Regions from separate parts of the Pseudoalteromonas sp. McH1-42 genome, predicted to be linked through region 2. Evidence: predicted binding sites of a transcription regulator. Region 2 holds the regulator's gene; the other holds the start of a gene.

Region 1 (16,398 bases), on a different contig from region 2:
ATTTACACTGACAGCCAGTGCTAGCGATTCTGATGGCAAAGTGGCCAGTTACGCCTGGTCTCACAGTTCGTCGCTTTCTTTGACGGAAGCAGATACGGATACGGCAATGCCGACCTATACGGTACCGGATATCCAAGAAGATACGACTATTACCTTTACGGTGATGGTAACCGACGATCAGGGAGCGACTCAGCAATCCAGCCAAAGTGTGCTGATCAAACGCAATACAGTTTCAGTTACCCTGAATGGACGCGTGACAGATGAGCCTATTGCCAATGCGGATGTTGTATTGTCTGCGGGCGGATCTGAGGTGCAGGTCAAGGCAAACGGAGAAGGCTTGTATTCTGCGACATTGGTTGTAGATGAAAGTGAGGCAGACTACCCGGTCATGATTTCAGCAACCGGTGTGGATGCACAGAGTCAGGTTGAATTTGTTTCTGTGCTGAATTCCATGGCACAGTTGGTACAACAAGCCGGTGAAGATGGTCAGCTCGATAAGACTGAAAACTTTGGCGTTAATGTTACGAACGTTTCGACTGCGGAATATGCGTTGATGACACGCGCAGGCGCTATGCTAACCAGTGATGCTGAATTAAACCAGGCGTTATTAAATGTTGATGCCGACGAAAAAATGTCGCTGGCTTCGTTGATTAAGATTGTTGTTGATAATAGTGATTATAGCCTCCCTGAAGGCGTGAAGACGACATTGGATTTAGTCGACGATGCGCACACTGCTCAACAATTTGAGAATGACGTCAATGCTGCAGATCCCGCGTTGATTGAGTCGACGAAGGCTGCAATAAAGCAAGATGTTGACTTGATTGACGATACTACAGCCCCTGTTGAGGGCGAGTTCATTCTGCAAGCGGTGAAACACTTCAATGCTGCTGCATATCATGTCAGCTTGAGTGGTTCTGGAAAAGGTACTATTTCCGCAATCAATACTGTGGAGATCAAAAGCTGGAAACAAGACAACAACACAGTCCAGATTACCCTGGCGGAGCCGTTACACATCTCAACCCGGGAGAGTGATCCAGAGCGCTCTGTCTACATTGATTCATTGGAAATGACGATCCTGGCGGAAAATGCCGTGTTCAGAACAGTCGACATTGTTGAACAGGGCATCGCTGTGTTCGGCGGGAATGACCCAGAGACAGAACCATATGAAAAAGCTTATACCAGTAATTTGCTGGATAAAGGGATGACCCTGGCCCTGCCGGGTGACGAAGAGATGCAGGGGTTGTGGCATATTGAGGTGCGCGAAAGCGATGGTCAAACTGGTCGTGGTTTCCCGGATCAGTATCAGCTGGAGCAGAACGGAGAAATCTCTACCCCCATTGTGGATCCCAAGCGAGAGGTACTGGCCTGGCGGGTAAATGGCAATACGCTTGAAGTTGACTATCGAGCGGGCGAGCACACTGTGACTGAGGTGTTCTGGATAACCAAAAAACTCGGCGCTGCTTATCAATATGTGAGCCTGGCCAAAGGTGAGGCTGGTATGGCCGATACGCGCTATGGGATCCTGGTTAAACAGCAGCCGGAGGCGGTATTCACCGACAGCAACGTGGTTGGCCGTTGGCAGGGGTTCATTGGCATGAACCAGGCTGCTTTCGATATGGATCTATTTAGCAGTGGTGAGCTGTATATTGATACTTTTGATTGGCAATATGCCTGGCATGTCGACAAGGGTGAGTTAATACGAGAACGCTACAGATATGACGAAAATTACGGCATAAGCACCTCAGAGTGTAAGCCAAATATGCCAGACTGCACTTTGCAGGCTAAAGTTACACACCAGTTAGTAGCACAATCTGATGATTACTATTATGTAAGTCGTCAGTTTGAGCGGTTTGATAGTGAGGGTAACACAACCTCTTTGTATCATAGTCTGCTGATCTATCACTATACCCCTGAAATAGTACAAACAGAGTTTTTGCCAAGTAACCTGGAAGATATTCACGATATGTGGGTAAAAGACGAGGATTTGGGTTGGTACAAAGTCATGTTTGGACCTATGTTTTGGAGCATAGAACATCCAGACAGTGTTAAAAACCAGTTGATTATCAATGATGTCGTGCATCAGTATGAATTAGAAGATGGCAAGTTAGCGTTCATGCTCGACGAACAACCGCATTATGTGGAGCTCCTGAATTATGACGTTAGGGGTATGCAGATCTGTCTTTATGCTGCCAGCCAGGGGTGTCAGGAGTCTGATAAGCAACAGTGGTATTACGATTTTGATGGTTACGAGATCACGACTCAGACAATAGGTCAGGGCAATTTTTATCCCGCCTATCAGGAAATCCCTGAAGGACACTCTGCGCATGTCTATGTTGAGTCCGAGGCAGGTTATATGCTGCAGAGCATCACTGGCTGTGGTGGTGAGCTATCCGAGCCGAATTATTACATTCCAGCACGTGATACGGATTGTGAAATTACCGCCACTTTTGTTGAAAAGGCCAATCTGGCAGAGCTGGCCGGTATCACGGACCCCCGCCTTGCTGAGTGCGTAAACCAGATGTCGGTGCAGTCTCCGCAGGCAATTACCTCACTGTCTTGCACATCGAGTGAAGCAATCCAGTCACTGAACGGATTGAATAATTTGACTGGGTTACAAGAGCTGACACTTGGTCCTGTGGCCGTCAGCGAGTTCGATTTGTCTGGTTTGAGTCAACTGACATCTCTCAGCATTGAGGGGAGCGAACACGGTATTTCTGCCTTGACTGTGCCCGATCCTGAACAGCTACTGGAGCTGAAATTGTATGGTGTCGGACTCAATGATGAGACGCTGGCATCGTTAGGTTTAGCACGTTTTACCGCACTGCATCAACTGGATTTATCCGGCAATGCGCTAAGCACGTTCGACGCACAAAGCTGGCCCGATTTGACAACCCTGATATTGTCAGACAACCGGCTCGAAGGACTTAACCTTGAGCACAACCTTCAGTTAGATTACCTGAATGTCAGCATAAATTCGCTGAGTGCGCTGAGTATTGAGAACAATCTGCAGCTGCGTTATTTGGACGCCAGTTGGAACGCATTAGCGCAGTTGGACATGACTGAGAATACCGCACTGTACGGTGTGGAGCTTTCTGGAAATCACTTAACACAAGTGTTGACAGGTGAGCACCCTATGCTGACCAGGTTCATTGCCGGACAGAATAGACTTACAGCAGTGCAGCTGGATGGAATGCCAGGATTAAATGAGCTAGAGCTAAATTATAATAATCTGAAACAGCTGGATGTTGCTCATAATCCTAATTTGGAGATGCTCTACATTAGCGCCACACAACTCGACCAGTTGGACCTGTCCGCTAACCGTAAGTTGCTATTACTTTACGTTGACAGCATGCCGTTTCTGGCCGAGTTGGATTTGAGTCAGAATTCGCAGCTGACAAACCTGGACATTAGCAACAATGGTCACTTACAGTCTCTTACACTGGCTGATGGATTGCAGCTTGAATACCTGAATGTGGGTTATAGCCCTCTGCTGGTGAGTCAGTTGGGGCAGTTCAATGGCAGCCAGCTATCTACTTTGGATATCAGTGGAGTTGATGCTCGTTGGGTGGACCTGGCGCAGTATCCGAATCTGATATCATTAGTCTGGCAGCGGGCCGCACTGGAGCAGATTGATTTGTCCAGCCTGACCAGGCTCCAAAATCTGGCTGTCGGTCATAATCCGCTAACGCAAATTGATTTGAGCCATAACATTGAATTGGATAGCCTGTCTTTTTCCTACACGTCCATTACCGAATTAGATTTGCAGCATAACCCGCGCCTGCAATATGTCTATACACAGGCCAACGCACTGCATTCAGTAACCGGGATTGAGGCGATAGAGAATAAAGATGTACAGCTGGATCTTGGCTTAAACCCGCTCAGTAATGATACCGTTTCTTACCTGTTACAGTTGGAAAACGATGGGTACTATAACCTGACTTACAGTCAATCTTCTCTGGCTGAGATTACTATCACAGGGCAGGGCAGTGTCAGTGAGTCTGCTGTAGAGCTTGAAAACAATCAGTCTCTGGAACTTATCTTACAGCCAGATGCCGGTTATCAGGTTGGTCGTGTCACAGGTTGTCCGGGCGAGTTACTGGGCACGATTTATCGACTTGGCCCACTGCAAGGTTTCTGTGTGTTGCAGGTGGAATTTGTGCCGCTACCATAACTCTGTATGCACCCAGCGTTTTGCAATGTAACCAAGATTGCCACAACGCTGACGCTAAAACAGGACTTTGCATGCAAAGTCCTGTTTTTGTATGCAGTAAACACTGAACTTGCAGCTTGTGTATTTTTGATTTAAAAAATTGCAAAAAACAGGCTAATTATTCTTTTAAACCGACTAAATAAACAGATTCAAAATCACAATTCCCCTTTAAATGGATTAAGATCTCCGCCAAATTGTCATCCCTAGGCGAGAGCAAAATGACCGCAGTAAACAACCAGAATTTGCTACAACTTCGTTTTATTCAACAAACGCACATCGATGCGGTTAAACCTTCGTTTAACCGTCTGCCAGATAACCCTTATGCGGATGGTGCATTCCGTAAACGTCGTTATTCCGTATTGAAATTTGCCAATGGCGAAGTGGCTCTGCAGCCGACTAAAGCCTTTGTGCAGGACGACTCAATCAACACCTTTCAGGGCAACATTGAGCGCGTTTATGAAAATCTGGAAGCAGACCTGATCCACAGCGAAGGATTCAAGCACCTGCTGAATGAGTTCAGAGCAATGACAGGTATTAGCGATGAGCGTGACATCGAAGTCCATCAGTTCCGCATGCTGGCCATTGAGAGTGATACACCGCCAGCACCAGAAGGCGTGCATCAGGATGGTTTTGATCATGTGTGCGTATGTGGTGTTTCGCATGAGAACATCGCGGGTGGTGAGCTGCTGGTATACGAGCACAAAGACGCTGAGCCATGCTTTAAGATGGAGATTAAAGATGGTCTGTTTGCTCTGGTCAATGACCGTGAGGTTTGGCACAACGCGACGCCAATGAACAAGCTAGATGCCACGCAGACCGGGTATCTGGACTGTTTTGTATTTACCGCGTAAGAGGCCATTATGAATCTGAATCAAGTGCGTCGTCAGTTTCCTGCCCTGATGCAACAAGTGGCAGGCCGTTCCCCTATTTTCCTGGATGGCCCGGGTGGCTCGCAAGTGCCGCAGTCTGTGCTCAGTGCTATGTCTGCGTATCTGGGTTACTTTAACTCCAACCTGGGTGGAGCCTTTTTCTCCAGTGATAAAACCGTCGAGCTAATGGACAATGCGCGTCAGGCGGTGGCGGACTTGCTCAATGCGCCAGCCAAAGAGCAGATTGTTTTTGGTGCCAACATGACCAGCCTGACGTTCAGCTTTAGTCGCGCGATTTCACGCGACTGGCAGGCTGGTGATGAGATCATTGTAACCAATGCAGATCATTACTCCAATGTCTCGTCATGGCGTCAGGCTGCTGAGGATAAAGGGGCGAGTGTACATGTAGTGAAGGTGAATGAAGCCGATTGCACGCTGGATATGGACCATTTCCGTAGCCTGCTCAATAGTAAGACTAAGCTGGTGGCCGTGACTTATGCGTCTAATACCACCGGCTCTATCAATGACATCAAACAGATAGTCGAACTGGCGCACCAGGTTGGTGCACTGGTATACGTTGATGCCGTGCACTATGCACCCCATGAGCTGATCGATGTTCAGGCGCTGGACTGTGATTTCCTGGCCTGCTCTGTCTATAAGTTCTTTGGTCCACACGTTGGTGTGGTATACGGTAAAATGGCCCATCTGGCTGGCTTTACGCCGTATAAAGTCGAACCTGCAAAAGATGTGGTGCCGGGCCGTTGGGAAACGGGCACCCAAAGTTTTGAAGGGCTGGCTGGGGTTGTGGCAGCCATTGACTATATTGCCTCGCTGAGTGGATTACCTGAAGATACCCCGCGACGGGAACGTCTGGGTGTGGCTTTTGCCAATACCAAAGCTCATGAAATGGCGTTAAGTGAATACTTCTTGTCACGCCTGCAGGCATTTCCGCAAATCCGTTTGTATGGAATCAAAGACACGGCGCGCCTTGGCGAGCGCACCCCCACGTTTGCATTAACCTTTGATGGCATTGCTCCACGCACCGTGTCTGAATACCTGGGTAAACAGCATATTTGTGTGTGGGATGGTAACTTCTATGCACAGGGCCTATGTGAACAGCTGGGTGTAATGCAAAGCGGTGGAGTTGTGCGTATCGGTTGTATGCATTACAACACAATTGAAGAGCTGGACACCTTGTTCGGACACTTCGAAGCATTACTGGCACAGTAATACTAAAAAGGCGCCTGAGGGCGCCTTTTTTGAGTGTTCATAAATGGTCTTCAATATAATGGTTGAGTTGACTGATCCGTGCACTCATCCCTTCAATGATCTTATCTTTGATTTTCTCTCTGATCACATTAGGTAAACGTGTCAATGCATCGGGCGTAATAGCCAGCAGGATGGTGTCTTTGCATGCCAGTGCGCTGGTGCTGCGTTCCCGGTGAGAAATAAAAGCGCCTTCGCCGAGAAATTCACCTGGGCCGACCCGGCCAATGGCATGATGTTGATCCTGGTTGTAGATAGACAGCTCACCACTGAGCACAATGTACAGTCGATTGTCTTTATCAAAACGCCGAAATGCGTGCCTGTCTTTGCTGACCAGGTACAGATGGCTAAAGGACTCAAGCAGCACCTGACGTTCGGACAGCGTAAACTCTTTGAAAAAGGTGAGTCTGTTGAGAATTTCCAACTGTTTGATCAGTGGGATATGCTCCAGTAGTTTCATGATATAAAGCAAGTTCGGATCAATATGACAGCATAGTGCTTGCTTTTTACAATGGGGTCAAGGCAGAAGCCAGTTCGAAAACTGCCGGGCTTTCACTCGGCAGTCAGGTGTATATTTAGCAGCCTGGATCATACGGAGAGGTTGGGCAAGTTAGTCCTTGATAGGTCATACATCCCTTGTTATAGGGTGAGCTGGCATACATACCACCTGCAGCTTGTGGTGTTAGCTCCTGAGCTAATGGCGTTTTGTTGTTCAAGCGTTTGAGCGATTTTTTCTGTAAGCTGATTTTCATAGTCGTTCCTTAAATGTTGTAGTTTTAGTGTGCAAAGTGCACTTATTAAAAGTACGAGTTCAAGCTTTTAGGAACAAGTGATGTTTTTTCATACAGGCAACGCTTTTCTCAGGTAAAGTTTCGTTCCTTCAATTTGCGGGTCAGGGTATTACGGCCCCAGCCAATTTTCAGCGCCGCTTCCTGCTTGTGACCATGGCATACGGCCAGCGCAGTTTTGATCAGGCGGGTCTCCAGCTGGGCCTGTACCTGAGGCCAGATGTCTTCTTTGCCCTGATGGAGCTCTTGTTCCAGCCAGTTTTGAAAGGCATCCAGCCAGTCACCTTCAATGGCATCCACAGCGGTAGCTTTGATTGGCTGGTTCAGCTCTTCTGGCAGGTCAGCGACATTGATGACATCACCAGGTGCCATCACCGTTAACCAGCGACAGCTGTTTTCAAGCTGACGCACGTTACCTGGCCAGTGAAATGCCTGCATAACCTTGAGCGCTTCGGTTGTTAGTATCTTGCAAGGGACTTTTAACTCTTTGGCACTGCGTACGAGAAAGTTCTCACTTAGTTTGGCAATGTCTTCTCGGCGCTCACGCAGCGGCGGCAGCTTAAGCCGAACGACATTCAGGCGGTGGAATAAGTCTTCGCGAAACTCCCCCTGTTCTACCAGGCGCTCCAGGTCCTGATGGGTGGCCGCAATGATCCGCACGTCGACCTTAACGCTGTGATGGCCGCCTACCCGGTAAAACTCGCCATCTGCCAGCACTCTGAGCAGGCGGGTTTGCACATCCAGTGGCATGTCGCCGATTTCATCCAGAAACAGCGTACCACCATTAGCCTGCTCAAATCGTCCCCGACGTATGCTGTCCGCACCGGTAAAGGCGCCTTTTTCGTGGCCAAAGAGTTCAGATTCAACGAGGTCTTTGGGAATGGCTGCCATATTCAGTGCGATAAACGGCTGCTCCCGGCGCGGACTGTGGTTGTGCAAAGCGCCAGCCACCAGTTCTTTACCTGTGCCCGACTCTCCGTTGATCAATACGCTCATGCTGGAGACCGAGAGTTTACCGATGGCCCGGAAAACCTCCTGCATGGCCGGCGCTTCACCAATGATATCGGGCTGTTTGGCATTGTTGCTGGGGCGCTTCGCTTTGTTATTTTGTGAGCTGGCCTGATAAGCGCGCTCCACCAGAGAGACGGCTTCGTCCAGATCAAACGGCTTGGCGAGATATTCAAACGCCCCCTTTTGAAAGGCATTGACCGCCGAATCCAGATCGGAATGGGCAGTCATGATGATGACTGGCAGGTTGGGGTGTTGCTCTGCGATTTCTTCCAGCAAGGCCATACCATCTATGCCGGGCATTCTGACATCTGAGATCAATACTGCGGGTTGATCATAGGTCAGCGCGGTGAGTACATCCTGGCCATTAGAGAAACTCTCAGTTTGAAAGTCTGCACGCGCCAGCGCTTTTTCCAGAACAAAGCGAATAGATGCATCATCATCGACAAGCCAAACATTTTTCATGGTGTGATCCCACTTCTCAAAATAGGTTATGAACGCACGTCACAAGACGCGTTTATGCTTCAAAGGGCAGGTAGATGGCAAACTCAGTATGGCCAGGCCAGCTGTCGCAATCGATGAAACCATGGTGTTGCTCGACCAGTGTTTGGGCAATAGACAAGCCTAATCCAGAACCACCTTCCTTGTTGGTTACCATAGGGTAAAACAAGGTGGCCTGCATTTCCTGGGCAATGCCGGGGCCGTTATCTGTGACCCTGATCTGCAACGCTTTTTTCATCAGTTGCTTACCGCGTCTGATACGATGACGGATCCGGGTTGACACTTTTATCTCGCCTTGCTCACCCAGCGCCTGTTGTGCGTTGCGGATAATGTTTAACACCACCTGCTGGATTTTGGCTTCATCCATAACCACATCCGGGATGCTAGGGTCATAGTCTTTGACCAGGCGGATCCCAGCGGCCCCATCGAGTTCACTGAGCCGGATCACCGACTCCAACATACGATGGACATTACAAGGCTCTTTGCGAGGCAATTCGTTAGGGCCCAGTAGCCGGTCTACCAACTCGGTCAGGCGATCCGCTTGCTCAATAATTAACTCTGCGCATTCGTCCCGCTCTTCCTGCTGCACTTCATACTGCAATAATTGCGCCGCTCCTCGGATCCCACCCAACGGATTTTTGATTTCGTGTGCCAGGCCGCGGATCAGGTTGCGGGCAGCCTGATATTGGTGGGCCTGATTAAAGGCCTGATCGAATCGCAGTTCTTCATCGATACGGCGACATTCTAGTTGGATAAATGCCCGGTTTTGGAACATAAAACGACGTGCAAACAGGTTCAGTGTGCTGGCGCGATTATCGATGAAGACCACGTCAACCTTGTGTTGCTGGCAATCGACACCGTCTTCCAGTACGTAACGCTGAAGCCGCTTCATGTCGATCATATGGTGATGAAAAATCGCTTCGAATGGCTGGTTTAATAAGCGTTTACTGCCCAGGCCAAGGAGTTCGCTGGCGCTGTTGTTGGCAAAATAGATGGTCAGGTCTTCGGTTAGTAAGATCACTGCAGTGGATAGATTTTGCCATAATTCATGTATTAATTCTGAGGAGGGTTGTGCCATATTGGATCGCCTTGCACCAAGTTGGTGCACAGCAGATTAGCACACCTATTATTATAATCAACGGTTGAGCAAGCTGGCGCGGTGCAGAAAAAAGGTGGTTACTGCACTTTGGGCAACCAGCATGCCTTTGTCATTAAATACTTTCATTTGCAATTTATGTTCCCCCCTGGGCACATCGCGTAACGCAAAAGATGCGGTGCTCTGTTTGGGCCCGGTGGCTTTACCATCAAGAAACAGCTGAACCTGAAAACCATTTGCAAAGCGCGGGGTGACTAAGCCGTTCACATACACGCTGCCACTGTTTTCGCGCAGAGTTTGCTGATCGCTGGGGGCTGTAATTTTTGCCTGATAAGAAACGGTGGGCGTGGATTGTGTGGGCGTTAAAATGCTGGTATCGGTGGCAGGCATGGTGAGCATATTGGTACTCAGTTTTACTTTCTCAGAGCCTTTTTTTGGCACATCGGAGTAGACCCAGTTACCATTTTCGTCTTTCCAGCGGTAGACTTTTTGATCTGACACAGCACTTGCGCTGAACACCAAACAGAGAATCACCCAATAAAGCCGCAACACGATTTCACCTTGCTTAAAAGACACACATTACCAGCTATAACTTTAGTGCTTTTAGTGCAAGTTTACCATTGCACTGGCATGAAAAAAGCCCGCATTGCGGGCTTGAGAACACATATGATTTAAGAGCGCAGAGTCAGCCTGTTCTTTCACGACCAGCGGACTGATCAGTGAGTGAATGCGGCTGAAATAAGCATTCCGGATCGCGCAGTGTGTCAGCTATAGCAGCTCACACACACCAGAACACCGAAAACCAGCTTATACGCTGTAGTACATTTCGAACTCAACCGGGTGAGTTGTCATGTTCAGCTTTTCAACTTCCTGAGATTTCAATGCGATGTACGCGTCGATCAGGTCGTTAGTGAATACGCCACCCTGGATCAGGAATTCACGGTCTGCGTCCAGAGAGTCCAGTGCTTCTTGCAGTGAAGAGGCAACGGTAGGGATCTCTGCAGCTTCTTCAGCTGGCAGGTCGTATAGGTCTTTGTCCATTGCATCGCCAGGGTGGATCTTGTTTTTGATTCCATCAAGGCCTGCCATCAGCATGGCAGAGAATGCCAGGTAAGGGTTAGCAGTTGGATCCGGGAAGCGGACTTCAATACGACGTGCTTTTTCAGACGGTACAACCGGAATACGGATTGACGCAGAGCGGTTACGTGCAGAGTAAGCCAGCATAACAGGTGCTTCGAAGCCAGGTACCAAACGCTTGTAAGAGTTAGTTGAAGCATTGGCAAACGCGTTGATGGCTTTCGCGTGCTTGATGATACCACCGATGTAGTAAAGCGCCTCTTCTGACAGACCGCCGTACTTGTCGCCAGCGAAGATGTTCTTGCCATCTTTACCTAATGACTGGTGACAGTGCATACCTGAACCGTTGTCGCCAACTACTGGCTTAGGCATAAAGGTTGCCGTTTTGCCGTACAGGTGTGCCATGTTGTGGATAACGTATTTCATTTCCTGAATTTCGTCAGCCTTGATAACCATTGTATTGAAGCGCGTTGCGATCTCGTTCTGACCTGCTGTTGCTACTTCATGGTGGTGTGCTTCTACAACCTGGCCCATTTCTTCCAGAACAAGACAAGTCGCACTACGCCAGTCACCTGATGAATCAACGGGTGCAACCGGGAAGTAACCGCCTTTTACGCCAGGACGGTGGCCCATGTTGCCTTCTTCGTAGCTTTTATCTGAGTTCCAGCTCGCTTCTTGCGCATCAATCTTGTACATAGAGCCAGACATATCTGTTTTGAACTTGACGTCGTCAAACAGGAAGAATTCAGGCTCAGGACCGAACAATACTGTGTCAGCAATGCCGGTAGAACGCATGTAGTCTTCAGCACGTTTTGCAACAGAACGCGGGTCACGCTCGTACCCTTGCATAGTTGAAGGCTCAAGCACGTCACAACGTACAATCAGAGTGGTCTCTTCTGAGAAAGGGTCTAGCTTAGCAGTCGTTGCATCTGGCATCAGTACCATGTCTGATTCGTTGATGCCTTTCCAACCTGCGATAGATGAGCCGTCGAACATTTTGCCATCTTCAAAGAAGTCTTCATCGGCCTGGTGATGAGGAATAGAAACGTGTTGCTCTTTACCTTTAGTATCCGTGAAACGTAAATCAACGAATTTAACGTCATGTTCTTTAATAAGATCTAAAACCGATTGTGACATGTGTCCTCCGACTCGTAGGGTTATATTTTGTTGCAGTGCTCTGCATTTGCGCACTACTAAGCGTTATTCGTGCCAATTTTTTAACTACATGTTTATAAAGGGTTTAGTTTATATCTAAACAAATAAAAAACAGTTTTGCACTAATTTGGTGCGTTAAGAATACTGTTGATGCACCATATGGGTGCGTTATGCACGGTTTTAATCTAGCACAGTTGAAACCGTATCCGGCGGGTCAGAGCGTATTTTATTTCTCGTTGCGGTGGCAAGCTAGATGGACAGGATAAAGGTGCCTGCATGCAAGTGCACAGGCCCGATGAGTCGTATCTTGTAAGTGCATAGTGCCGGAGCTTGCTGTGATATGTCAGAGTGCGACCAGTATGAGCAAAGGCGGTGAGCAAGGTTTCAGAGTAGCTTGGCCTGAGCGGCGTTGTCGTCTCAATAGTCACCTTTTTTCAGGATGACGCGAGCCGTCATACTGACTTCACGCTTGTCTGTCAGGATTAAAAGTTGTGGCCGGATCAGGGGGCTGGTGCTCTGGTGCAAACTTGTTGCCTTAATGATAGTCCTTACTGTTTGTTCTCTTCTGAGTCGGTTCATTGGGCGCAGACAATTGCGTGTTTAGGCATACTGGGCAGAAAAAAACGCTGGATAAACTTTCATCTGTCACATTATTAGGGGATAATACGCGACCTTTAATTGTGGATCGGCATCTTAGGTGCGCATTTTTGCGCGATTCGACTAGGATCACTGAGGGCCAACTTCTCTGAGTAAAAATATGAGCATTGAAAAGTTAAGAAATATCGCGATCATCGCGCACGTTGACCATGGTAAAACTACCCTAGTCGATAAGCTGCTGGAACAATCTGGCACATTAGAGACACGCGGTGGCAACGAAGAGCGTGTCATGGACTCGAATGATATTGAAAAAGAGCGTGGCATCACCATCCTGGCGAAAAACACCGCCATCGAGTGGAATGACTACCACATCAATATCGTAGACACCCCGGGACACGCCGACTTTGGTGGTGAGGTAGAACGTGTACTTTCAATGGTTGACTCAGTATTGCTACTGGTTGATGCCCAAGAAGGTCCAATGCCACAAACGCGTTTCGTAACGCAAAAAGCATTCGCGCTGGGTCTGAAACCTATCGTTGTTATCAACAAGATCGACAAGCCAGGCGCACGTCCTGATTGGGTTATGGATCAGGTATTTGACCTGTTCGATAACTTAGGCGCGACTGACGAGCAGCTGGACTTCCAGGTTATCTACGCATCAGCGATTAACGGTTGGGCGACATTAGACCTGGACGAACCGTCTGACAACATGCAGCCTATGTTTGAAGCTATCGTAGAGCAAGTTGGCCAGCCGGATGCAGATCCAGAGGGTGACTTCCAGATGCAGATCTCTCAGCTGGACTATAACTCATACATTGGTGTAATCGGTGTAGGTCGTATCAAGCGTGGTACCGTTAAAGTCAACCAGCAGGTGACCATCGTTGGTGCTGATGGCACGACACGTAACGGTAAAGTCGGTCAGGTTCTGACTTATCTTGGTCTTGATCGCCACGAAGCGCAAGAAGCACAGGCGGGTGACATCATCGCTATCACAGGTCTGGGTGAGCTGAAAATCTCTGACACTGTGTGTGATGTAAACGCAGTAGAAGCGCTACCTGCGCTATCTGTTGACGAGCCGACAGTAACCATGACCTTCTCTGTAAACACGTCACCGTTCTCTGGTCAGGAAGGTAAATTCGTTACTTCACGTAACATTCTTGAGCGTCTTCAGGCGGAACTGGTACACAACGTTGCATTGCGCGTTGAAGAAACAGACAACCCGGATAGCTTCCGCGTATCTGGCCGTGGTGAATTGCACTTAGGTATCCTGATTGAAAACATGCGTCGTGAAGGTTACGAGCTGGCAGTATCTCGTCCAGAGGTAATCCTGCGTGAAGTAGACGGCCAACTGGAAGAACCGTATGAAACTGTAACTGTTGACGTTCAGGAAGAGCACCAGGGTTCAATTATGGAGCAACTGGGTCTGCGTAAAGCAGAAATGACGGACATGGCACCAGATGGTAAAGGCCGTATCCGTATGGACTTCGTGATGCCTTCTCGTGGCCTGATCGGTTTTCAGACTGACTTCATGACGCTGACTTCAGGTTCTGGTCTGATGTACCACACGTTTGATCACTATGGTCCACACAAAGGTGGCAACATCGGTCAACGTAAGAACGGTGTACTGATTGCAAACGCGGCTGGTAAAGCGCTGACTAACGCCCTGTTCAACCTGCAAGACCGTGGTAAGTTGTTCATTGGTCACGGTGTAGAAGTGTACGAAGGGATGATCATCGGTATTCACGCACGTGATAACGACCTGACTGTTAATGCCTTGAAAGGTAAGCAGCTAACCAACGTACGTGCATCTGGTACTGATGAAGCGCAGAACCTGGTTCCGCCAATTATCATGACGCTTGAGCAGGCACTTGAATTCATCGATGACGATGAGCTGGTAGAAGTAACACCAGAAAGCATCCGTATTCGTAAGAAGCTACTGACAGAGAGCGAGCGTAAGCGCGCGAGCCGTCAGGCCAAGTAAGCAATTACTTGTCGAATACTAGAAAACGCCGCATTCGCGGCGTTTTCTAGTTGCTGCTCTCGGCAAGAGGGGCTTTTATTTCTTCCGGTTCATCGTCATTGCAAATGACCTGAGTAGAACATAGCGCTGGGATCCAGCACCAGGCTCAGGTGTATTTCTTGTTTTATCTGCCCTTTATTCACCGTGCGGATTAATCTCTGTTGCTGCAGTTGGCAAGATCAGAATAACCCATAGGCTTCTGTTTCTTCCGGTTCATAGTCTTGTAAGTGATCCGGACGGAAGATGGCGCTGGGGTCCAGTACCAGGCTGTGATGCTCTCCTTGTTTAATCAGCCCTTTCATCATCTTGCGCGTTTGAGGGTCAATTTCAAATCCCATACTGGTCATTTCGTGCAGGGATTTGATGTCTGATTCATCGCAGTGAATATTGTCTTCTACCTGATCAACCAACAAACCAATATGTGGGCGCTGACCATCTTGCGTGGTGAAGACAATGATGGGCTTATGGTCGAGAATGATTTGGTCGCGAGCCGATTCAAACAGCCGGATCAGCTTCATAAAGGTGGTGGATTTTTCTTTTTCCAGTAATCTCAGAGCCTCGTTTTTATCGCCCTTGGCATTGATGGTAAGCAGTTTGTCGGCCAGTGCATGGAGCTTATTATGTGGCTCTTCAAAGCGCGCCAATAGCGTACGCAGGTCATCGTTGTCGGTTTTAAAACTGTAGTACCACTTACCAAAAGCGGATTGCTTTGGATCTTTGGCCTGGGTAAAAGGCTGATCGTTGTATATGCAGCGCTCCAGCTCTGCCAGCCAGGCTTTTTGATCTTGCTCTCGCTCCTGCAACATAGTGACCAGAGACTTGTTAATGTCGTAGGAAGACTGGTTATTTAAGATTAAACCTAAGTCAAAGATGGGGGTAGGTGTGCCCATGTAGTCTTTGACGCCCATAAAGCTGGGATTATCATTGGGCAGAGAGGTGAGGTTACCTTCGTAGCGCTCGGTCAGCAGGATATCCAATATTTTTAATGAAATGGTTTTTTTCCCTACCCGAAAATTGATTAAGTCCATGTCTGCCTCTGTACGTTAACTTGATGTCCTAAGCATAGACATTATTGAAAGTAAGATCGATACACGCGGGGTTTATTCTCAGTGTCAGAGAGGCCAAAAATCGTGCGTATCGCCGGGTCTTTTTCCAATACCTGCTGCATTGCGTTGGCCAGGCACGCGCGCGTGACCGGCCTGGGGCAGTAGTCGAGCGCTGAAATAAAAATGGCGGCGTTGAGAAACCCTTCAAAAATCTGCGGACTGGTTGCTAAGTGTTGTTTGTGAATCAAAGAGCGAAATAACGCACATAATTGCGCCTGGCACTTGCTTGGGTCGGGTACCACTTCGCTGATCATCAGCGCTGGTTTGCTGGTCAGCTGGGCAAACAGCGCGCTGGAAGAAGTGAAAGAGACACCGGTAAAGGTGCCTTTAAACCCCCGGTGCATCGCTTTATCAATAAAAAGCGAGAGGGGCTGATAAGTGCCTATCATCGCCACGGCTGTGACTTCACTGCGCATGATCACCTTGAGGGCTTTGTTGATATCGGCACTGTTGCGCCGAAAGCGGGCCGTTACTTTGGGTTTGAGGCCCCTGGCGGTCAGTGCCTGACGAAAGCTTTTTTCCAGCGTCAGGCCAAACTCGTCGGCCTGGATCAACAGGGCAATGGCTTTATGTCCTTGTTCATCCACCAGGTAGCGAACCTGCTCATTGGCTTCATCCAGATAGCTGGCTCGCCAGTTAAACACCGGGTAGGGGGTGTTGAAGCGCAGAAAGTCTGCTCCGGTAAAGGGCACCAGGAAAGGGAGC
Region 2 (16,398 bases):
CTTCGTGTATGGCGCTGCGGCGCTGGCCAAAAACCTCGGGGTACCAACGTTGATTGTGGGTTTGACTATCGTTGCAATGGGCTCCTCAGCACCTGAAATGATGGTCGCTGCGCAAGCTGCGCTGGTCGACAAAACTGACACCGCCGTTGGCAACGCCATTGGCTCCAACATCGCCAATATCCTCATGGTACTTGGTATTACAGCACTATTGCGTCCACTGGCGGTTGGTTCAGGCATTTTAAAGCGTGAGATGCCGCTGTTGGTAGTCGTGTCACTGGCCGCCTGGTTGATCATCAGTGATAACCAGTTTAGCGCGCTGGAAGGTTGGCTGCTGTTAATTGGCTTTTTTGTGTTTATCGGTGGCCTAATCTATATCTCAAAAACAGGCAAAACCGACCAGGACGATCCGCTTATTTCCGAAGCCTGTGATGAAGTTCCAAGTGATGTCCCAATGAGCAAAGCCATATTTTGGCTGGTTGTGGGGATGATTTTATTGCCGGTGAGTGCCGACTACCTGGTCGACGCAGCCGTCGACATTGCAAAATACTTTGGCATGAGCGACCTGCTGATCGGTCTGACTATTATCGCTATCGGAACCAGTTTACCTGAGTTGGCCGCCTGTGTGGCCGGCGTGCTCAAAAATGAAGACGACCTGGTACTGGGTAATATCATCGGCTCAAACATCTTTAATATTCTGGCAGTGTTGTCCATTGCGGGGATCCTGAATCCGGCAACACTGGACAGCAATATTGCAAACAGGGACATCTATGTCATGCTCGGCGCAACAGCCGCATTAGTGCTGATGAGTGTTAGCCTCAAAGGGCGCCGACAAATTAACCGTGTTGAAGGCGGGCTACTCCTTGGTGCATTCTGTGGTTATATGTACTTTATTATATAAGGATTCAGCATGAGCACGCACAATTTTATTGGTTCTGCCAAACAGGTACTAGAAATCGAACAACAAGCGATTATCGAGATCGCCCAGTATGTTGATGCACGATTTACTGCTGCCTGTGAACTCATGTTGCAATGCCGTGGTCGAATCATAGTGATCGGCATGGGTAAGTCAGGTCATATTGGCAATAAAATCGCGGCGACACTGGCCAGCACGGGCACGCCAGCATTTTTTGTTCACCCGGGTGAGGCTAGCCATGGTGATTTAGGCATGATCACGGCTGATGATGTGGTATTACTGATCTCTAACTCAGGTGAGACGCACGAAGTATTGGCCATCGTGCCGGTAATCAAACGCATTGGCGCGCAAATCATCAGCATGACGGGTAACCCCGAGTCGAACATGGCAAAGCTGGCAGATATCCATTTGTGCATTAAAGTCTCCAAAGAAGCCTGCCCATTAGGGCTCGCACCAACGGCCAGCACCACAGCTACTCTGGTCATGGGAGACGCCTTAGCGGTGGCACTGCTCGAAGCCCGCGGCTTCACGGCAGATGACTTTGCCTTGTCTCACCCTGGAGGCAGCCTGGGTAAGCGTCTGCTGTTAACACTGGCGGATGTAATGCATTCGGGCAAAGCGGTACCCGTTGTATCGCAAGGCTGCACGGTGACCGATGCCCTGTTTGAGATGTCAGGCAAAGGTCTCGGCATGACCACCATTGTCGATGCAAAGGGGCAGCTCCAAGGCTTGTTCACAGATGGCGATTTACGCCGTATTATTGAGCAAAGACTGGATTTACACAGTACCCCGATAGACTCCGTCATGACCAAGCAATGTACCACAGTGACACAGGATATGTTGGCTGCTGAAGCATTACATATCATGGAGAAAAAACGCATCAATGGCCTGATTGTCATTGATGAGCAAAATTGTCCAATCGGCGCGTTAAATATGCAAGATTTGCTGCGAGCAGGAGTATTATAAATGCTGTTTTCCGATCTATATCAACCCATCGATGATACTGTTGTACAAAAAGCGCAGGCGATTAAACTGCTGATCTGCGACATCGATGGGGTATTCTCTGATGGCCGCATATATCTGGGCAATCAGGGCGAAGAGTTAAAAGCATTTAATACCAAAGATGGTTTCGGCATAAAAGCCCTGATCAATGGCGGCGTTGAAGTGGCAGTAATCACGGGGCGTCATTCACACATTGTTCAGCAGCGCATGACTAGCCTCAACGTTAAGTACATCTATCAGGGTATGGAAGACAAGTTGCAAGGCTACGCTGAGTTGAAAGACAAATTGCAGCTGGCAGATCACGAGATTGCCTATATCGGCGATGATGCACCAGACTTACCTGTGATGCTCAAAGTCGGTCTGTCTGTGGCCGTGCAAGACGCTCACCCTATGGTAGTTCGTGCAGCTGATTACAGAACTTTGTTACCCGGCGGGTTTGGTGCGGTTCGGGAGCTGACTGACTTACTGCTGCTCTGTCAGGGCAAATCATTGGGTTATGAAGGCAGTAGCGTATGACCGTACTTCGCGCCTTATTGCTCGTTGTATTCAGCCTCACCATGTTATGGCTGTGGTATCCCTATTTAACGCAATCGGGACAGGTCGCACCGCGATCAGAAGAAGTGCTGGCTAAACCCGATTATGTCGCCATCGATCTGAAGCAAACCAATTACGCAGAAAATGGGCAGCTCAGCTATCAAATTACGGCAGATAGAATGGAACTCTATCAGGAGCTAGGGTTTAGCCACTTTACCGCGCCGATTTTTACATTGCACAACGACCAACAAAACTGGCAACTCAAGGCCAATGAAGCCACCTTATATGGCAACAATACGCTGATTTTGGAAGGTGAAGTGCAGGCAACAAATCTGACGGCTGATGCCATGATAAAGCACATCAACGCCGATCATGTGCAAGTCGATATTAATGAAAAGCACATGCGCTCTGAACACCCAGTAGAAATTACCGGGCCAAACTTAACGATTTCAGGTAAAGGCTTAGTGGCCGATCTCAATACCGAAATCATTGAACTCATCAACCACACTGAAACAATTTATTATGAGCAATAAATTAACCTGTTCCTTGATCTTACTGTGCACTTTGAGTGCCTTTCATCCTGCAGCTTATGCAGAAAATACAGCTGCTGATCAGGTGATTATCAGTTCTGGCACTCAGCTGGCCCAGTTGCAAACCAATATTGGCGTATTCGAGGAAAACGTCGAAATCATTCACGGTGACCGGAAAATTCTGGCCGATCGTCTCGAGGTGCACCGTCGGGAAGAACTGGGTAAAAACAAGCAGCTGCTGGTTGCAACAGGCAGCCCAGCCGTATTTCAAGAGCGTCAGACGGATGGCTCTTTACTCAAGGCAACCGCCAAAGAAGTGCGCTATGACGTCGCAAACCGCATGCTCACCATAAAAGGCGGTGCAGAGATCAGTCAGGCAGGGCAAAAAATTAGCGCGCAAACCATCGTTTATGATATGGAAAAGAAGCTGATCAGCGCACAGCGCGGGGAGCAAGAACAAAACCGTGTGAGAACCATTCTGTTACCTGAAAAAGAGAACCCCCAGCAACCAAAAGAGAAGGGTAATCCGTGAGTAAATTAACCGCCACCGCACTGGCCAAAAGCTATAAGGGCAGACAGGTTGTTAAAAACGTTGAGTTAAGCGTTGAAGCTGGCAGTATTGTTGGCCTCCTTGGCCCAAATGGCGCAGGTAAAACCACCACTTTTTATATGATTGTCGGCCTGGTGCCCAGTGATAAGGGCAGCATACATATTGACGAACAAGACATTACCTTATTGCCAATGCATAGCCGAGCAAGACTTGGGATTGGTTACCTGCCACAAGAGTCCTCTATTTTTCGCAAGCTGACCGTCTATCAGAACCTGATGGCCATTTTAGAAACTCGTAAAGAGCTGAACAAAGAACAACGAGAAGTCATCCTCAATGAGCTGTTAGATGAGTTTAATATCCAGCATATTCGCGATAGCCAGGGTATGGCACTATCGGGCGGTGAACGACGCCGGGTAGAAATTGCCCGCGCCCTTGCGGCAGATCCAAAATTTATCTTATTAGATGAGCCTTTCGCTGGTGTTGATCCTATTTCAGTGTTAGATATAAAGAAAATTATAGAACACCTGAAAAACCGTGGGATAGGCGTACTGATCACTGACCACAACGTGCGTGAAACGCTGGACGTCTGTGAGAAAGCTTATATAGTGTCACATGGTGAACTGATAGCAGCAGGCACCCCGGAGCATGTTCTGGCCGATCAAACCGTGCGGGATGTCTACCTAGGTGAGCAATTCAGGCTATAGTTATAAAATTAGAAGTAAATAACAAAAAGGATTGTTAGAGATACATGAGGCAATCGCTACAGCTGCGCATGGGGCAGCAACTGACAATGACACCACAACTGCAACAGGCTATTCGTCTGTTACAGTTGAGTACGCTAGATCTCCAACAAGAAATCCAAGAAGCGCTTGATAGCAACCCTTTGTTGGAAGTGGAAGAAGGTGAGTCTGAATCACAAGATAATGAAACTCAGTCCAAGTCGGATTCCGATTTGGAGCAACCTACAACGAGTGACAACGACAGCTATGAAGAGGCGGCTGTCAGCGACTACGAACAAGACAGCGATGCTGCACTAAACAAAGACACCGTCAGCGACGATTTGGCAATGGACGTAACCTGGGATGAGTACATCAGTGCCGCACCGGCAAGCAGTTCAGGCCCAATGCCGGAAGACGAAACCATTTACCAGGGTAAAACGACTGAGACATTGCAAGAATACCTGATGTGGCAGTTGGAACTGACGCCTTTTAGTCCAACAGACAGAGCCATCGCCCTTGCAATTGTAGAAGCGGTTGATGACGCAGGCCTGTTGACCATCAGCTGCGAAGACATCGTCGAAAGCATGAATCAGGACAACGATGACGAGCTGATCGAGCAGGATGAAGTAGAGGCCGTACTGAAACGGATCCAACTATTTGACCCCGTTGGGATTGCTGCACGCAGCCTGCAAGAATGCCTGTGCATTCAGCTCAACCAGTTTGACCCAAATACCCCCTGGCTTGCACAGACCAAAGAAATTCTGACTGAGCACATAGATCTGTTAGCCAGCCGGGATTACCGCACTTTGATGAAAAAAACCAAACTCAAAGAAGCGGATCTGAAAGAAGTAATGACCCTGATCCACGGCCTAAACCCGAAACCTGCCGCCAGCATAGTGCAAGAAGAAGCAGACTATGTGATCCCGGATGTGTCGGTTAAAAAAGTGAAAGGGCGCTGGGTTGTTGAACTCAACCCCGATTCAATGCCAAAAATTAGAGTGAATGACCACTACGCTGCGATGTCCCGTTCAGTCAAGTCCAGCACAGATAGTCAGTTTATTCGTTCACACTTGCAAGAGGCAAAATGGTTCATCAAGAGCCTGGAAAGCCGCAATGAAACTTTATTAAAAGTTACTAATTGCATTGTGCAGCAACAACAGGCATTCTTTGAACATGGCCCCGAGGCAATGAAGCCGATGGTACTGAATGATGTGGCCGAAATGGTCGACATGCATGAGTCCACGATTTCACGTGTAACAACTCAAAAGTATATGCACACGCCACGCGGTATCTATGAGTTGAAGTATTTCTTCTCAAGCCATGTCAGCACTGAAAACGGAGGAGAATGCTCTTCGACTGCAATCAGAGCATTGATCAAAAAGCTAATTGCCGCAGAAAATACAGCTAAACCTTTGAGTGACAGCAAGATTGCGGACGTATTGGCAGATCAAGGGATCAAAGTGGCTAGACGTACAATTGCCAAATACCGAGAGTCTTTGGCTATCCCACCGTCCAATCAGCGTAAAAGCCTGATTTAGACGTAACTACAGAAGGAAAATGCTTATGCAACTAAATTTAACTGGTCGACATGTAGAAATCACCGATTCGTTAAGAGACTATGTAACAAACAAGTTTGCGAAGCTAGAAAGGCACTTTGATCACATCAATAATGTGCATGTTATCCTAGATGTCGAAAAGCTCATCCAAAAAGCAGAAGCCACATTACATGTGAACGGGGGAGAAATCTTTGCCTCAACCGAACACCGGGATATGTATGCCGCAATAGACGGACTTATCGATAAGCTTGACCGCCAGGTGATCAAGCACAAAGAGAAGCTAACTCGACATTAATCATGAAACTAAGCTCATTGATTTCACAGGACTGCAGCAAAGCTGCGGTCCTTTTTAATAGTAAGAAACGTATTTTAGAGTACATCAGTGAGTTGGCTCAAAGCCAGCTTCCAGACAGTAATGCCCATGACATCCTTGATGCGCTATTGAGCCGCGAAAAACTCGGTAGTACGGGGATCGGAAAAGGGATAGCCCTGCCACATGGCCGCATGGCAGGCATAGATAAAGTGGTGGCTATGCTGCTTGTTAATCAGCAAGGCATTGCCTTTGATGCCATTGACAATCAACCCGTCGACATTTTTGTGGCACTCATCGTACCCGAGGGAGAAAATCAACAACATTTGCAGACCTTGGCAACGATCGCTGATAAACTTAAAAACAAGGTGTTTTGTAAACGTATCAGACAAGCTCACAATGATCAGGAGTTATTCGCGATAATTGAAGAGTTTGACAACTAACGGAGAGTTTCTGTGCAGTTAATTATTGTCAGTGGTCGTTCTGGCTCAGGAAAATCGGTCGCCCTTCGCGTGCTGGAAGACTTGGGTTATTACTGCGCCGATAATATCCCAGTCAACTTGCTGCCTGCATTGGTGCGCAGTGTGTCAGACAGCTATGATAAAATTGCCGTGAGCGTTGACGTACGTAACCTGCCAAAAGATCAGCAAGAACTCGACGATATTTTGGAATACCTCCCCGGATTTGCAGAACCCAACATATTCTATCTGGACAGTGAAGATCAGATCTTAATCCGTCGCTTTTCAGAAACACGCCGCCTGCACCCGCTGTCATTGGCTGATCTGTCGCTGGACAAAGCAATTAAAAAAGAAAAAGAGCTGCTTGACCCGCTTATCCGCCGCGCCAATATCACCATTGATACCACGGACATGAGTATCCACCAGCTGGCAGAGCGTATCCGGGAAAAGATCCTCGGTAAAAAGGACAAACAATTAATCATCACCTTTGAGTCCTTTGGCTTTAAGCATGGTATTCCGAAAGAAGCCGACTACGTGTTTGATGCCCGCTTTTTACCAAACCCACACTGGGAACCAGACCTTAAACCGTTAACCGGTTTAGATAAACCTGTTATTGATTACCTGTCTAGCCACAGCTTAGTGCAAAAATTTACCTGGCAGATCCAGACCTTTGTGCAAACCTGGTTGCCCCATCTGGAACGCAATAACCGCAGCTACCTGACCATTTCAATTGGCTGTACTGGTGGACAACACCGTTCCGTATATCTTGCCCAAACGTTAGGTGAGCGTTTTGCCCGCACCCACAACAATGTGAAGATCCATCACCGCGAACAAGAAAAATGACACAACGCTTTGAAGATACCTTTCTGATCCAGAATAAGCTGGGGCTACACGCTCGTGCAGCCAGTGTGCTGGCAGAACTCTCCACTCAGTTCGATGCCAACATCACGCTGTTTCAGGGCAGTAAAGAAGCAGAGGGTGACAGTGTACTGGCTTTATTGCTACTTGAAAGTAGTCAGGGCAAAGAAGTCAAAGTCGTCTGCGAAGGGCCAGATGCCGAACGCGCTTTACATGCCATTGGCAATCTCATTGCAGATAAATTTAACGAATCAGAGTAACTCCTCTTCACTTTTCTCCGATCAGACAGACACAAAACTGCCGCTTCATGACGGCTTTCTTCGCTTTTTTTAGATATACCAATTGATATTAAAACAGCTATAATTATCATAAGCCTATAATCAATGCGCTATATACTCGTTGACAAGCCTACTTGTCGACTATCCAACCTGGGATGCCTATGCCTGAAGCTTTTGAACAAGACTACACACTGGAGCTATTGCAGCAAGTTACGAATGCCCTTAACAGTGGTCAGTTTGTTCAAGTCAGGCGAACCTTAGCCGAAATTCCACCCTGCGACACCGCGCTATTGCTGGAGTCCTCCCCACATAAAATCAGAACCCTGCTTTGGCAATTGGTTGACCCGGATATACAGGGTGACGTGCTTGAAGAGCTGTCTGAAGATGTGAGACTCAGCATCATTGCCAAAATGGAGCCAGAGCTGATCGCTGCGGCGACAGAAGACATGGATGATGATGATCTCGGTGAAGTCCTGAGAAGCTTGCCAGATCCCGTCTATCAGGACGTTATCGGTGCCATGGACTCGCAAGACAGAGCCCGAGCAACCCAGGCACTGTCTTATGTCGAGCACTCCGCAGGCGCATTGATGAACACAGATACAGTGACGATCCGCCCGGATGTGTCACTGGATGTCGTGTTACGTTATCTACGCCTCAAAGGGGAGCTCCCTGATGGCACCGATGACCTGTACGTAGTAGACAAAGACAATTGCTTTTTGGGCTCCCTGCCAATCAGTGTGCTTTTAACCAGCCAGCCTGACAAACTGGTTAATGAGTTAATGAATGAAGAACGTGAAACTATTCCCATTTCAATGGACGAAAGCGATGTCGCCCAGCTGTTTGAACGTCATAATTGGATCTCAGCACCAGTAGTAGACGACAACGCACATTTGCTGGGGCGTATCACCATCGATGACATCGTTGATGTTATCCGAGAGGACGCCGAACACAGCCTCATGAGTATGGCTGGTCTCGACGATGAAGAAGATACCTTTGCGCCGGTCTGGAAAAGTAGCCGTCGCCGTTCAATCTGGCTGGGGATCAACCTGCTTACTGCACTGATGGCCGCTTTCGTTGCCAGCTTTTTCGAAGGCACCTTAGATATTTTACCGATCCTCGCAGTATTGAATGGCATAGTCCCCAGCATGGGTGGTGTGGCTGGCAGTCAAACCCTGACTTTGGTGATCCGTGGTATTGCTCTGGGGCACGTTAACGCCACTAACCAGCGCTTCTTACTGGGTAAAGAGCTCGCCATTGGCGCCTTGAATGGGTTACTCTGGTCTTTGCTGATTGCAGGTGTGATTGCCCTGTGGCAATGGGATTTTGTACTCGGGGGCGTGATTGCCTTTGCAATGTTTATGAATCTGGTTGCTGCGGGCATTGCAGGCGCCAGCATACCTCTGATTCTAAAAAGAATGAATATAGACCCAGCACTGGCGGGCAGTGTTGTACTGACCACAGTCACCGACATCGTAGGCATTTTTGCCTTCCTCGGCACGGCGACCTGGCTGCTTGTCTAAGCAGCCAAACACATACAACTACCGGTTACTGACCCGCAACTTGCATATTTTCTATCAGCACCGAGCCAGTTTGAACAGCGCCACGCGTTTCAATGTCTCCCCCAATTGCCTGAATTGACTTAAACATATCCTTGAGGTTACCTGCAATGGTGATCTCACTGACTGGATATTGGATCTCCCCATTTTCTACCCAGAAACCGGCAGCGCCGCGTGAGTAGTCACCAGTTACCGTATTAACCCCCTGCCCCATAAGTTCAGTCACTAATAAGCCACGCCCCATGGTCCGCAGCAACGCGGCCAGGTCCGGCTCAGTGGCCTGTACCAGCCAGTTGTGGATCCCACCCGCATGGCCCGTACTACGCATACCCAGGCGTCTGGCTGCGTAGCTTGGCAACAAATAGGTCTCGAGTACGCCTCCTTTGATGATATCGCGCTCGGTTGTCTGCACACCTTCAGCGTCAAACGGGCTCGATGCGAGTGCCTGCAACAAGTGTGGCTGCTCTTTGATCGACACACAAGACGAAAAGACGTCAGTACCCAAACTATCCAGCAAGAAGCTCGACTTTCGATACAAAGCACCACCGCCAATGGCGGAAACCAGATGTCCAAACAGGCTATTGGCAATGTCAGCCCGGAATACAACCGGTACCCGCATGGTTTCCAGCTTACGACTGTTTAGCTTAGCCAGCGTCGACTCTGCTGCCTCTATGCCTACCTCTTTGGCATCTCTCAACTGCGAATGCACACGTGTGATGGAGTAAGCATTATCTCGTTGCATCACCCCATTTTCTTCACCGATCACCATAGTGCTTAAGGTGTGTCGGGTACGCGGAAACCCGGCCAGAAAACCATGGCTGTTGCCGTAAACGCGCAGGCCCTGATGACTGGCGACGCTGGCCCCATCAGAGTTAACAATACGCTCGTCGTAATTCAATGCCGCCTGCTCCGCTTCAAGACAGCGCTTCACACCTTCCTCAGGTGTCAGTGACCAGGGATGGAAAAGATCTAAATCAGGCACCACCTCAGGCATTAACTCAGCATCAGCCACACCATTACAGGGATCATCCGATGTGAATTTGGCAATTTCGACCGCTTTTTCAACTACGGAACGCAAAGCTTTGGGACCGAGATCGGCCGTCGAAGCAGACCCTTTATGCTGACCAACGTAAACACTCAGTCCCAGGCCACCATCCTGGTTAAATTCAATCGTTTCAACTTCTCCCATTCGGGTACTAACTGATAAACCTGAAGTACGACTCATCGATGCCTCAGCAGATGTCGCCCCCAGTTGCTTTGCATAGTCCAAAACATCAGATACGGCTTGTTTTACTTCATCAATTTGCGTCCAAATGGGATCGTGTTGCTGGCTCATGTTTTTATTCCACAAATCATAGTACTTCTATAATCCTAACACAGCCTGCGCCGATGCGCTGTGACTCAAGTAAAGATTCTGTATGACACCCTTAGGCAATTTGCGCATTCATGTATGCATTACTGCTTTTTCTGACTTCTGATATAATCTGATCATCAATAACTGAAGTAAGTGCGGTAAAATGGCCAAAAAACCTACCCAAGAGCCAGAAGAAGAGATCATTTACGTCTCAAAGAGCGAATTAAAACGTGATGCACAGCAATACCATCAACTTGGCGTTGATATCGCGCAATTAGGGAAAAAGCAAAGAGAAAAGCTGCCACTCTCCCCTGAGCTGGTCGCAGCGATGGAACTGGCAGACAAGCTGCGCGGTAAGCACGATGCCTACCGCCGTCATCTGAACTTTATTGCCAAGCAACTGCGTACCACCAGTAATGTAGAAGAATTACAGCAAGGTCTGGATCTGTTACTCAACAGAAACAACCAGGCAGATGTCCTGCTTAATCAGGTAGAACAGCTCAGAGATGAACTGATAGCCAAGGGGGATGAAAAGATCAATACCCTGCTTGAAGCACATCCAACGCTGGAGCGCCAGAAGCTCAGACAACTGGTTCGCCAGGCGAAAAAAGAGCATCAGGCGGAAAAGCCAGGAAAAAGCTCTAAGGAGCTATTTCAGTTACTTAAAGAACTGATCCTACCATAAGCAAAGTGATAAAGCGTTCCGCAGTATAATACAACTTAGCTAAAATACTGCGGATAGTTTTTTAGGCTGTACCACCCACAGTGAGTTCGTCAATTTTCAGACTTGGCTGACCAACGCCAACAGGCACACTCTGACCATTTTTACCACACACCCCGACACCTGTATCCAGTTCCAGATCGTTACCAACCATAGATACCTTCTGCATAACATCCGGGCCATTGCCGATTAAGGTGGCACCTTTGATAGGCTGCGTCACTTTGCCATCTTCTATCAGGTAAGCTTCTGAAGCTGAAAATACAAATTTACCCGACGTAATATCAACCTGGCCGCCACCAAAGTTAGGCGCAAAGATCCCTTTCTTTACCGAAGCTATGATGTCATTTTGACTATGCTCACCCGGCAGCATATATGTATTGGTCATTCTTGGCATCGGCAGATGTGCATAAGATTCACGTCTGGCATTGCCAGTGGGTGTCACGCCCATCAATCGGGCATTGAGCTTATCCTGCATATAGCCTTTAAGCACACCCTTTTCGATTAGCACATTGTAGCCTGCCGGGGTGCCTTCATCGTCAATATTCAGTGAACCACGACGGTTATCCAAGGTACCGTCATCCACCACAGTACAGAGGCTGGAAGCCACTTGTTCGCCGACTCGCCCGCTAAATGCAGACGCGCCTTTGCGGTTAAAGTCCCCTTCAAGACCATGTCCCACCGCTTCATGGAGTAATACTCCCGGCCAGCCAGCCCCCAGTACAACTGGCATAGCCCCAGCAGGTGCATCAACCGCTTCCAGATTTACACGTGCCTGGTGAACCGCTTTGGTGACATAATGCTGCCAACGCGGCTTGCCATCGACCAGTTCTCTGAAGTAATTGTAATCCAGACGGGCTCCCCCACCGGCACTGCCTCGCTCACGACGGCCATTTTTCGCTAATAATACAGAGCAATTTAAGCGCACCAAAGGACGAATATCTGTTGCAAAAGTACCATCACTGGCTGCGATCAACACTTCTTCATATACCGCAGACATGGAGCTAACGACTTGCTCCGCTTCAGGGGCTAAATCACGGATCGCCGCTTCAACCTCTCGCAATAACGAAACTTTATCGGTATCGCTCATGCTCAACAGCGGCTGAGTTGCCTCAAATTGGGTCGCGGCTTTAACATCACTGAACACCTGAACCTGTTTATTCTCACCTTGCTGGGCAATACTTCTGGCGGCCATTGCAGCCTGGTTCAATGCTTCCATATTAATGGCATCTGAGTAACTAAACCCCGTTTTCTCGCCACTTACAGCGCGAACCCCAACTCCCCGCTCAATATTATAACTGCCCTCTTTAACGGAGCCATCTTCCAGCACCCAGGTTTCATGATAACTGGACTGGAAATACAGATCGGCATAGTCCACTTTGTGCTGATGAATGTATGCCAATGTTTGTTGCAATTGTTCCCGCGTTAAGTCACTGTCCGTCAGTAAATGTTGTTCGACGTGCTCGCTACCAAAATTACTCATAAAAATCGCTCTTAAATCGGTTATGTGCCGCTACAGGCATTTTCTGTCGGATGGCATGCAGGTCACTCAGATCAAGCTGGGCATGAATCACACCTACCTGAGTTTGCGCTTCGCCAAGGCACACGCCCCAAGGGGAAACCACCAGGCTATGACCATAGGTTTGCCGACCATTCTCATGCTCCCCAACCTGCGCGGCTGCCACCACATAGCATTGTGTTTCTATCGCCCGCGCCTGTAACAAAGGCTGCCAGTGTGCAGCCCCGGTGACGGTTGTGAAAGCACTGGGTACCAGCAGTATCTCCGCGCCCTGTTCACGCATCGCCTGATACAGACCCGGAAAGCGTAAATCATAGCAAACGCTCAATCCCAGACGGCCAAAGGGGCTATCCACGGTGACAATGTCATCACCGGGACGAGTCAGAGTTGACTCCCTATATTGCCCGGCGCTGTCAGCGACATCCGCATCAAACAGATGGATCTTATTATAGCGTGCAACTTCGACCCCTTCATTGTTAAACAGCAGACTGGCTGCATAATAACGACCCAGGCCATCTGTGAGGGCGATGGTACCCGCAGCTAGCCAGATATTAAGGTCCCGGCAAAGCTGCTGAATTTGTGTGATCCAGTAGGCATTATTTTGGGCTTGTGCAAGCGTTTGCTGAGGAGTCTGACAAAATGCCAGCCAGGATTCGGGTAAACACACCAACGCAGGTTGCATCAGTGTTTGCTGGCTGAGTAAAGCTTTTAACTGCTCAAGATTCTCCTCAGGGTGCACCCCTGAACACATCTGTACAACATAGATATGGCCGCTTTTCATGGTTGTTCCTCTTGACCTGTCTCTGAGCTCAGACTGCCGGGACCCTCCCCTGCCTCCACAGACTTGTCCGTCTGTGTATCTGATGCATCTTGCTGTGGCGTCTGTTCGCCTAACCTGGGTATATCAACTTGTGTGTCTGGGGTTTCCTCACCTTGAGGGACAACGGGCTGCGCAGGTTTCTCAGGCTGTGAACCCGGAGGCTTAGGTAACTCGACCTCACGGCTCTTACGATCCAGTTCGGTCACCACAGGCTCTGCCATAGTGCCGGTCACTTTAAATTTAATCTCTGAGATCACCCGTGCCGAATGGATCACTTTATCAAGGGCCAGTGCCGCAAGACCCGTGACCGGATTCACCATCCACCCCACAATCACTGGTAAACTCGACGTAACCTGCGGAGCAACTGACAGCTCGTAGTCAATGGCTTTGCTATTGAGATCGGCATATCCCCTGACCGACAAGTCGGCTGGCACCCCATCCAGTTGGGTATCCCCAGTATATACAACCCCTTTGTCGAGCTGGAAAGTGCCGTCAATGCGGTTGTAGAAAAACCCTTTGGCAAACACATCACGAAAATCCAGTTTGAGTTTACGAACCAGTGAATCCAAACTCAGCAAAGAAAACACCCGTGTGCCCTGATCGCTGATCTCAGCCAGATGCCCTTCACCCAGTTGCCATTTTACTGATCCGTCAAGCGTGGCAACATCAAATTCATAAGGCGCGTCTGCCCAGCTCAGGGCAAACTCAATGTCAGCACTGGAATCCTGAACGCTGGAAGTGATATCAAACTCTTCCATTAACTGACCAAAATCGCTGCTGGTCAGCGTGCCATTAAAGTGTGAGCGACCATTATGCCAACCACCCGTACCTTGCAGCACATGATCCCCTTTATCCACCTGCAAACGTGTGATCTGTAGCGCTTCGCCATTGCCCTGCAAGGCCAGGTCCACCTTATCCAGCTGATACTGGGTTATACGACAATCATCGCAGTTAAACTCTATAGCCGGAATGTTCGTTAACCACTGCAATGATGCCTCAGGCGCAGCTTGTGAATCATCGAGAGAAGCCGTTTCAGTCGTGGTACCCGCATCTGTCGGCTCAAGCGGGTTAAGCCGCAAATAGTCCGCTTGTATCTGGATTGGTTGTGCCGCATTATCATTTGGAAACTGTACCTGTGCTCTTAACTCTCTGGCATTCAATCGTGCCAGCAGCCCACTGGATTGCGGGCGAAGGCTTAACTCAAAGTCATTAACACCGAGTTCAAAGACATTTAACTGGCCTATCTGCGCGCGCAGCGTATCAAAAGCGGGTAATATGCCCGGCTGCTCCGACGGCTGTTCTACCTGTTCAATAATGCGGTCAATGAATGGCAGCCAAGGTGCCAGTGTGAGCTGAGGTTGAGTGATAGCCACATTGAATCCAGGCTGACTTAATGCACGATTAGTCTCAGCAAAGACAAGCTGAGCACGTTCAATCAAACCACTGTTATTGTCTAAAATGCCATCGAAGTAAAGCTGCTCACCAAGTGTGACGCTAATCAAATTAGAAATATCGTCACCACGTACCTGCGCCGTTAACTGCATACGCTCATCTGCCGACTTGCCAACCGGTGCAGGTAATTCAATATTGGCACCTTGTAAGTCGGATTTAAAATCTGCCTGATAACTGAAGCCTTGTTCGGTGAAGTCCAACATTACCTGTCCTGCCAATAAGGCATTACCGGTAATAAAATCGTCCATCAAGCCTTGTGTGAGCGGCAGCAACTTGTCGCTGGCTGCACTCAAACGCGTCTCAATGCCGAGCTGATAGCGGGCACTGTCACCTTGCCCTGACAAGCTGAAAAGTAACGGCATCCCTCGCCACAGCGCCCGGGTATTTTCCAGTTCAATGTTGTCATCAATAAATTTCAGTGTGCCACTTAGCTTATCAAGCGCCATGCCCGGTTGCTCTAGATAGAGGGCATTGTCCTTGAATTCAACCGCCCCCAGAACATTGACATCCAGCGACGCCAAATCGATCAGCAGATCGACATTACCTGTAACATCACCCTCAACCTGCGCGACCTGAAGAATATCAGCTAACGGGTCGGCGATTGGTGTGGCGTTGAAAAATGGTGCCAGCGTGCTGGCTTCCGTCGTGTGTACGATGTTGACGGTCAGCAAATTGGTTTGTTCAAGATCAGCCAGACTAACCACAACCCCACTGCTCAATGTCTGGTTCAACAGCTCACCGCTATTAACCGTAATATCCATTCGCTCATCGGCAAAATGCAATGTCACATCACCATTATGCAGGGCAGCCCAATCCGGCGCAAAGGCAAACTTAGCCTGATCAATCCGAGCCAGGACTTCAAAGCGACCATGATGTCCGCGGTACGGAAATTGTGTCAGCGGCCCTGACAACAATACTTGAGTGTGTCTGAGTCGCCCGCCCTGGATCCCGTTGTTAAGATAACTGACCAGGTTTTCATTCATCAGCTGTAGCGGGAAATAACGGCCCGCGATACTGGCATCGCCGCCAAATACATCGGCATATAAATCCAGCACAGGTTCTTCAAGCAAGCGTAAGTGCATTTCCAACGCAACACTTAAATCCTCATTGCTGAGCCACAGGTTATCCGACTGCACATGCCATTTATGTCCGTCATCCCGGTAAAAGTGAATGTCTCCGTTGAGTTCTTTGACGGCGATTGGGGCTATAAATTGCTCTTCTACCAACAGAGCCCGATCTTGTGCACTGAGACTGAGCACACCACGCTCTGG

Evidence for each region. The regulator sigma-54, encoded in region 2, starts transcription at its own class of promoters, with help from an activator protein. The targets are predictions, from matches to a motif close to GTTGGCACGNNNNTNGNNT.
Region 1: a site for sigma-54 is predicted at 12,011-12,029, ahead of glnA (glutamate--ammonia ligase). Genes of this name have one in related genera too.

The regions. Positions count from the first base shown of each region.
Region 1 covers NZ_JAKRFU010000011.1:12,041-28,438, forward strand. Annotated here, with positions in the region: gene MHN31_RS10930 (hypothetical protein) at 1-4,171, shown strand, start outside; gene MHN31_RS10935 (2OG-Fe dioxygenase family protein) at 4,429-5,061, shown strand; gene MHN31_RS10940 (cysteine desulfurase-like protein) at 5,071-6,309, shown strand; gene MHN31_RS10945 (cyclic nucleotide-binding domain-containing protein) at 6,347-6,805, opposite strand; gene MHN31_RS10950 (hypothetical protein) at 6,921-7,097, opposite strand; gene ntrC (nitrogen regulation protein NR(I)) at 7,206-8,606, opposite strand; gene glnL (nitrogen regulation protein NR(II)) at 8,659-9,720, opposite strand; gene MHN31_RS10965 (DUF4124 domain-containing protein) at 9,778-10,314, opposite strand; gene glnA (glutamate--ammonia ligase) at 10,546-11,952, opposite strand; gene typA (translational GTPase TypA) at 12,728-14,548, shown strand; gene MHN31_RS10980 (chemotaxis protein CheW) at 14,767-15,615, opposite strand; gene MHN31_RS10985 (ABC transporter substrate-binding protein) at 15,657-16,398, opposite strand, start outside.
Region 2 covers NZ_JAKRFU010000010.1:195,049-211,446, forward strand. Annotated here, with positions in the region: gene MHN31_RS10650 (calcium/sodium antiporter) at 1-898, shown strand, start outside; gene MHN31_RS10655 (KpsF/GutQ family sugar-phosphate isomerase) at 908-1,879, shown strand; gene kdsC (3-deoxy-manno-octulosonate-8-phosphatase KdsC) at 1,880-2,431, shown strand; gene lptC (LPS export ABC transporter periplasmic protein LptC) at 2,428-2,982, shown strand; gene lptA (lipopolysaccharide transport periplasmic protein LptA) at 2,972-3,511, shown strand; gene lptB (LPS export ABC transporter ATP-binding protein) at 3,508-4,233, shown strand; gene MHN31_RS10680 (RNA polymerase factor sigma-54) at 4,278-5,786, shown strand; gene hpf (ribosome hibernation promoting factor) at 5,812-6,099, shown strand; gene MHN31_RS10690 (PTS sugar transporter subunit IIA) at 6,102-6,557, shown strand; gene rapZ (RNase adapter RapZ) at 6,570-7,415, shown strand; gene MHN31_RS10700 (HPr family phosphocarrier protein) at 7,412-7,690, shown strand; gene mgtE (magnesium transporter) at 7,870-9,228, shown strand; gene pmbA (metalloprotease PmbA) at 9,254-10,600, opposite strand; gene yjgA (ribosome biogenesis factor YjgA) at 10,782-11,303, shown strand; gene tldD (metalloprotease TldD) at 11,365-12,819, opposite strand; gene MHN31_RS10725 (carbon-nitrogen hydrolase family protein) at 12,812-13,636, opposite strand; gene MHN31_RS10730 (YhdP family protein) at 13,633-16,398, opposite strand, start outside.